One region of the Allobosea sp. FBZP-16 genome, then DNA from elsewhere that is predicted to be linked to it. Evidence: predicted binding sites of a transcription regulator. Region 1 holds the regulator's gene; each other region holds the start of a gene.
The links. The regulator PhoB, encoded in region 1, activates phosphate uptake and scavenging genes when phosphate is short. The targets are predictions, from matches to a motif close to TGTCATNNANCTGTCAT.

Region 1 (2,260 bases):
CCGGTTCGGCCACGCCGCGCCCGCGCAAGCCGGCGGCCCGCCCGCCGAGCCATCCCGCCGGCCATCAGAACGGTGGCGCCGGGCTGACTCGCGGCAACACCGCGCTGGCACCGCAGTTCGCACCCGAAATCGCGACCGAAGCACAGGTCGAGCGCGCTCCGGCGCCGGCCGAGGACGTGGTCGTGCCGTTCTCCGAGCGGGTCACGATCATGGATCTGCGCGAATATATGTGCCGGTGGCCGATGGGCGACCCGACTACGCCGGAGTTCCGCTTCTGCGGCGGCCGCAGCGCGACCGGCATGCCCTATTGCGCCTATCACGCCCGGATCGCCTACCAGCCGGCGGCCGACCGGCGCCGCGAGCGCAAGCCCGTCCGCGCCTGAGGCGGCGTAACCATCCAAAATCGGAAAAGCCGGCCCTCGTGGCCGGCTTTTTTATGGGCAGGACCACGGGAGAGCGCCATGGCGACCTTTGCGACCTATGCCGCCGCGGCGCTGGCGGAGATCGCCGGCTGCTTCGCCTTCTGGGCCTGGCTCAAGCTCGGGAAGTCGGCCTGGTGGCTGCTGCCGGGCCTGGTATCGCTTGCGGCTTTCGCCTGGTTGCTGGCCCTGCTCGACAGTCCAGCCGCCGGGCGCACCTTCGCCGCCTATGGCGGCGTCTATATCGTGGCGTCGCTGGCCTGGATGGCGCTGGTCGAGAAGGTGCTACCAGATCGCTACGACCTGGCAGGCGCCGCGCTCTGCCTTGCCGGCGCAGCGGTGATCATCGCCGCGCCGCGCTGACAGAAGCGCTCAGCTGCGGGCAAACGTCTCGTCGAAGGCGTAGCCGGCGCCGCGCACCGTGCGCAGCGGGTCCTTGGCATTGGCCGGCGTGATCGCCTTGCGCAGGCGCCCGACATGAACGTCGACGGTGCGTTCGTCGATATAGACGTCGCGGCCCCAGACGGCGTCGAGCAGTTGCGCCCGGGAATAGACCCGGCCCGGGGCCTGCATCAGGAATTCGAGCAGGCGGAACTCGGTCGGGCCGAGATGCAATTCGGCGCCGGCGCGGCGGACGCGCCGGGTGGTGCGGTCGAGCTCGAGATCGCCGGCAGCGAGCAGACCGGCGACATGGCCGGGCTTGGCGCGGCGCAGCAGCGCCTGGATGCGGGCGATCAATTCGGGCAGCGAGAACGGCTTGACGACATAGTCGTCGGCACCGGTGGCAAGGCCGCGGACGCGCTCTGTCTCCTCGCCGCGGGCTGTCAGCATGATGATCGGCACGCGCTCGGTGTCGCGCCGCGTGCGCAGGCGCCGGCAGAGCTCGATGCCGGAGAGGCCGGGCAGCATCCAGTCGAGCAGGACGAGGTCGGGCGTATGGTCGCGCAGGTGCAGTTCGGCGTCGTCGCCGCGCGCCACGCTGTCGACCTCGAAGCCCTCGGCCTCGAGATTGTAGCGCAGCAGCAAGGTGAGCGGCTCCTCGTCCTCGACGATCAGGATGCGTGCGGGCATGTCAGCGTCCGTTCAAGCGCCCGCCGGTTCAGCCATTGGCCGCCGGCAGGTCGACGAGGATGTTGGTGGTGTCGAGCTTCGGCCGGGTCTCGTCGATCGACTGGCCGGTGACGAGATAGTGGATGGTCTCGGCGATGTTGGTGGTGTGGTCGCCGATGCGCTCGACGTTCTTGGCGCAGAACAGCAGATGCGTGCAGAAGGTGATGTTGCGCGGGTCCTCCATCATATAGGTCAGGAGCTCGCGGAACAGCGAGGTGTAGAGCGCGTCGATCTCGTCGTCGCGGCGCCAGACATCCATCGCCTTCTGCTCGTTGCTGGCGGCATAGGCGTCGAGCACGTCCTTGAGCTGGGCCTGGACCAGGCGGCTCATATGCTCGAGGCCGACGACGGCGCGATGCGGCGGCGAGAACTGGCCGGAGATCGCGACGGCGCGCTTGGCGATGTTCTTGGCGAGGTCGCCGACGCGCTCGATGTCGGCGGCGATGCGGATTGCCGAGATCAGCTCGCGCAGGTCGTTCGCCAGCGGCTGGCGGCGAGCGATGGTCAGCACCGCCTTTTCCTCGACCTCGCGCTGGAGATTGTCGAGGCGCTGGTCGGCGCTGATGATTTTCTGGGCGAGCGCGGTGTCGCGGCGCACCAGAGCCACGGTGGAGTCGCCGAGCATGCGCTCGGACATGCCGCCCATCTCGGCGAGGCTGCGGCGCAGGCCCTCGAGATCGGCATCGTAGGAGCGGACGATATGTTGATCCGACATCGGGCGTATCCTTCGA
Region 2 (2,260 bases), on a different contig from region 1:
TCCATCAGACCGGCGGCATCCGCCCTGCCCTCGGCCGCGCTCACGCAGCCGCTCCGCGGACATAGAGATGGAAGGCGCCGTAGATCGAGGAGCGATCGCGCGCTCCGAGCGCGCGGCTGCGCTCCTCCTGATACTGCCATTGCGCCAGGATCGCCTCCGGCACGCGGCCGGGCAGCAGCCGCTCGTCGGCCGCGGTGCGGAAGATCACGCGGGCGCCGGGCGCGGCGCTGCGGGTGATCTGCGTCCACAGCGCCGTCAGATCGGCATCGTTCATCCAGTCCTGGGCATCGAGCAGCACGAAGCCGTTGCAGCTTTCGGCTGGCTGCTTCTCGAGGAAGGCGGTGATCGCGCTCTGATGGTAGGAGACGCGCCCGGCGCGCGCCTTCACCGTCTCGAAATTGCCCTGCTCCAGATAGGGCGGCACCGCCGCATCCGGCTCGGTTCCGTAACCGCGGCCGAAGGCCTGCCAGGCGAAGTAGTTGGTCTTCAGGTCGAAGCCGCAGGCCAGCCGCTCCAGCCGGTGGCGCAGGACGGCGCGGATGCCGGCATCGCCATCGGCGGCCAGTGCCTTGTATTGCGCCGGCGGAATGCCGAGCCCGTAGAGCGAGGCCGGCTGGCGCACCAGCCAGCGCACGAGCTTCTTCTCGAAAACCGGCGCCAGATGCCGGTTGAACAGCGCCCGCTGCTCCTGCATCGTCTTGGCCTGCAGCATCACCCGCGGATCGCAGCCGAGCCGGCGGGCGAGGAAGTGCCCGGTGCCGATGAAACGGCCGAGCAGGCCGTAGCGGTAGAAATTGCGGGCGAAGAGCTCGATCCGGCGCTGGCCGGCGAGGTTGCGCCCCTCCCAATAGGCGCGGCTGACGGCGTCGAGCCGCGGCGCGATCAGCCGGTCATAGGTCTCGACATTGGCCTTGGACTGCGCCTGCCCGAAGAAGCGGCGGAAGACCGCATGATCGTCGATTTCGCGCAGGGCCGCGAGCTTGAGATGCCCGAGCGCGATATGGGCGCCGTTGAGGTCGATCGCGCTGATCTTCGCGGGATCGGCGGTGAGATAGGACAGGATGTTGCAGGAGCCCGAGGCGATCGCGACGAGATGGTCGCCGGGCTGCAGCGCCAGTGCCTCCATGTCGACGACCGGATCCTCCCAGATCTGCGGGTAGACCAGCCCGGAGAAGGCGAGCGTGAACATCCGCTCCAGCAGGCCGGCGCGCGAGAGCGGCTTGCTGCGATGGACGGCGCTGGTCAGCCCGAGGTTCGTCGTGCGCTTCACCGCGCGGATCGTCTGCGTCACGAAGCCCCTCGTTTCCGCCCATTGCGATGGCGAGCCGCTGGAGCCGGATTTGATCAGGTCGGATCGACCTGATCAGTGAATCCGCCTCCAAATTGATCTGGAGACCGCTTTTCCCCGCCTGCGCGCTGTGCAAGCTGGCGGGAGCGGGCTCTAGAGGAGTCGCGTGACGGTTGGGTGACGCGAAGCGACGCCGGAGGAGAGCGCCGTCGCCATTGAACGCGGACGTGAACGAGCTCGCGTTGCGCCCCCGTGACATCAGGAAGACAAATCCCCATATCTTGCGCGACAATCGAACAAGAGCGCACGGAAAGGAGCCTCGCATGGGCCTGATGGACATGTTCGCCAAAACGGGAAAGCCCGCAGAGCGTGAATTCCCCTTCCAGCTCAGCGACGCCGAATGGCGCGAGAAGCTGACGCCGGAGCAGTACCGGGTGCTGCGCGGCCACGGCACAGAGCGGGCCGGCTCCTGCGCGCTGAACTTCGAGAAGCGCGCCGGCACGTTTTCCTGCGTCGGCTGCGGCCAGCCCTTGTTCAAATCGCACAAGAAGTTCGAGAGCGGCACCGGCTGGCCGAGCTTCGACCAGCCACTCGAAGGCGCGGTCGAGGAGAGCGAGGACTACAGCTACGGCATGCACCGGGTCGAGGTGCATTGCGCCAATTGCGGCGGCCATCTCGGCCATGTCTTCCCCGACGGCCCGCCCCCGACCGGCCTACGCTACTGCATCAACGGCGTGGCGATGGATTTTGCGCCGGAAGTCTGACGGACCGCCGACGGCGGCTCAGGCTTTCGTCGGCCCGCGCCCGTCGATCAGGTCGCGGACGCGGCGTGCGAAGACCTCCATCTCGAACGGCTTGGTCATGATGTGCATGCCCGGTTCGAGATGGCCGTGGTTGAGCACAGCGTTCTCGGCATAGCCGGTGACGAACAGCACCTCGAGATCCGGGCGGTGCATGCGCGCCGCGTCGGCG
Region 3 (2,260 bases), on a different contig from region 1:
AGGGCTCGTGCCCCTTGAGCAGCAGGTCGATCGCGCTGCGCGCCGCCTGCAGGCTCGGATCCTCCAGCGAGCGTTCGAGATAGACCGGTGCATAGCCGGCCGAGAGCAGGAGCGCGTTGCGCTCGCGCAGCGGCACGCCGAGATGCTCGGCGAGCAGCAGGACCATGTCTCGGCTCGGGACCGAGCGGCCGCTCTCGACGAAGCTGAGATGCTTCTGCGAGATCTCGGCTTCGAGCGCGAGGTCGAGCTGGCTGAGACGGCGCAGCTGGCGCCAGTCGCGGATGAGATGCCCGATCGTGGGCTGCTGGTGCTTGTTCATGGTGGGCAAGGTAGCCGTAGCGGCGCCGCCATCCAATTACCTCTGGCTTAATCGACCGGCCGCCGGGCTTTCGTCAGCATGGCCTCCATCAGCAACCGCCCCGGATGAGACGGGGCCTGAACCGGAGAACGACCATGGCCTTCATCCAGTCCTCGCGTTTCCTGCGCAACGCCCTTGCCCTCGATGCCGCCGCCTGCGCCGCGACCGGCCTGCTGCTCAGCGTCGGCGCCGGTTCGCTCTCCGGCCTCCTCGGCTTTCCGGCGGAGTTTCTTCGCGGCGCCGGCCTGGTGTTGCTGCCTTGTGCTGCCCTGCTTGCGTTCTTCGCCAGCCGGCTTCGCCTGCCGCGCCTCGCAGTCTATGCCGTGATCGGCATCAACGTGCTCTGGATCGCCGACAGCGTGCTGATCCTCGTCGCCGGCTGGTTCGCGCCGACCACGCTCGGCATCGCCTTCGTCCTGGCCCAGGCCGCGGCGGTCGCGGTCGTCACCGAGCTCGAGGTGATCGGCCTGAAGAAGTCGGTCACGGAAACCGTTGGAACCGAAGCCGCTTTGCACTGACCAAACGGCCCGTTAGCCGAAGCCGCCGTGGCTCGCGCCGCGGCGGCCGTTGCTTGCGACGCCTTGTCACGAAACCGTCGTCTGTGCTCACTAGCCGGAAGGCCTGCCTCCCCACCCTGCGGAACAGGACCGTCCCAATGCGCAAACCCCTTGTCCTTGCGGCCCTCGCGACGCTCCTCTCTGGCGCAACGGCACTTGCCGAGCCGACCTTCAACCGTATCGCCACCTTCCAGGTGCCGCTGAACCTCCCGGCCGATCGCGACGCGAAGAAGAAGACGGTTGCGGAGATCATTTCGGCCAACGAGGCCGGCACCCTGCTCGCCTATACCGACGCCGAGCAGAAGGCGGTCGGTCTGATCGACATCACCACGGCCGATGCGCCCAAGCCCGCCGGCTTCATCCCGGTCGGCGGCGAGCCGACCTCGGTCGTCATCCTCGGCGAGCGCGCCTTCGCCGTCGTCGTCAGCTCCGGCGACAACTTCAAGGAGCCGGCCGGCCATCTCGCCACCATCGACCTGAGAACGAAGCAGGTCACAGCCAAATGCGAGCTAGGCGGCCAGCCCGATTCGATCGCCCTGACCAAGGACAAGGGCAAGCTCGCCATCGTCATCGAGAACGAGCGCGACGAGAAGCTGAACAAGGGCGACCTGCCGCAGCTTCCCGCCGGCAATCTCACTTTGATCGGCATCACGGGCGGCGAGGCCGATTGCGCCTCCAGGCAGATCGTCGACCTCACCGGCATCGCCGCGGTCGAGCCGACCGATCCTGAGCCGGAATTCGTCGACGTCAACCAGGACGGCCTTGCCGTGGTGACGCTGCAGGAGAACAACCACATCGCCGTGGTCGACACCAGGATCGGGAAGCTCGTTACGCATTTCCCGGCCGGCACCGTCGATCTCAAGAACATCGACAAGACCCGAGACGGTGAGATCAAGCCGGTCGAAGAGCTGAAGGGCTTGCGCCGCGAGCCCGATGCGGTGCGCTGGCTCGACACCGACCGCTTCGTCACCGCCAATGAGGGCGACTGGAAAGGCGGCTCGCGCGGCTTCACGATTTTTCGCAAGGACGGCACGGTCGAGTTCGATGCCGGCAACATGGTCGACCACATCGCCATCCGCCTCGGCCATTATCCGGAGCGCCGCTCAGCCGCTAAGGGCAGCGAGCCGGAGGGTATCGAGGTCGGCACCTATGATGGCGAGCGCCTGTTCTTCGTCGGGCTGGAACGCGCCTCACTCGTGCTCGTCTTCAAGGACGAGGGGCCGGGCAAGGCTCCGCGCTATCTGCAGGCCCTGCCGGGCGGCATCGCGCCGGAAGGGCTGCTGGCGATCCCGCAGCGCAATCTCTTCGTTGCCGCCTCCGAGGCCGATCTCGGCGAGAAGGACGG

Region 2: the regulator PhoB is predicted to act here: its motif matches at 1,455-1,471, upstream of CXY91_RS00315 (BtaA family protein).
Region 3: the regulator PhoB is predicted to act here: its motif matches at 941-957, upstream of CXY91_RS21705 (esterase-like activity of phytase family protein).

The regions. Positions count from the first base shown of each region.
Region 1 covers NZ_LNCQ01000022.1:18,192-20,451, reverse strand. Annotated here, with positions in the region: gene CXY91_RS06380 (GcrA family cell cycle regulator) at 1-383, shown strand, start outside; gene CXY91_RS06375 (YnfA family protein) at 462-782, shown strand; gene phoB (phosphate regulon transcriptional regulator PhoB) at 792-1,490, opposite strand; gene phoU (phosphate signaling complex protein PhoU) at 1,519-2,244, opposite strand.
Region 2 covers NZ_LNCQ01000005.1:59,210-61,469, reverse strand. Annotated here, with positions in the region: gene CXY91_RS00320 (class I SAM-dependent methyltransferase) at 1-44, opposite strand, end outside; gene CXY91_RS00315 (BtaA family protein) at 41-1,291, opposite strand; gene msrB (peptide-methionine (R)-S-oxide reductase MsrB) at 1,621-2,052, shown strand; gene CXY91_RS00305 (PAS domain-containing protein) at 2,071-2,260, opposite strand, start outside.
Region 3 covers NZ_LNCQ01000043.1:78,420-80,679, forward strand. Annotated here, with positions in the region: gene CXY91_RS21695 (helix-turn-helix domain-containing protein) at 1-319, opposite strand, end outside; gene CXY91_RS21700 (hypothetical protein) at 454-876, shown strand; gene CXY91_RS21705 (esterase-like activity of phytase family protein) at 1,014-2,260, shown strand, end outside.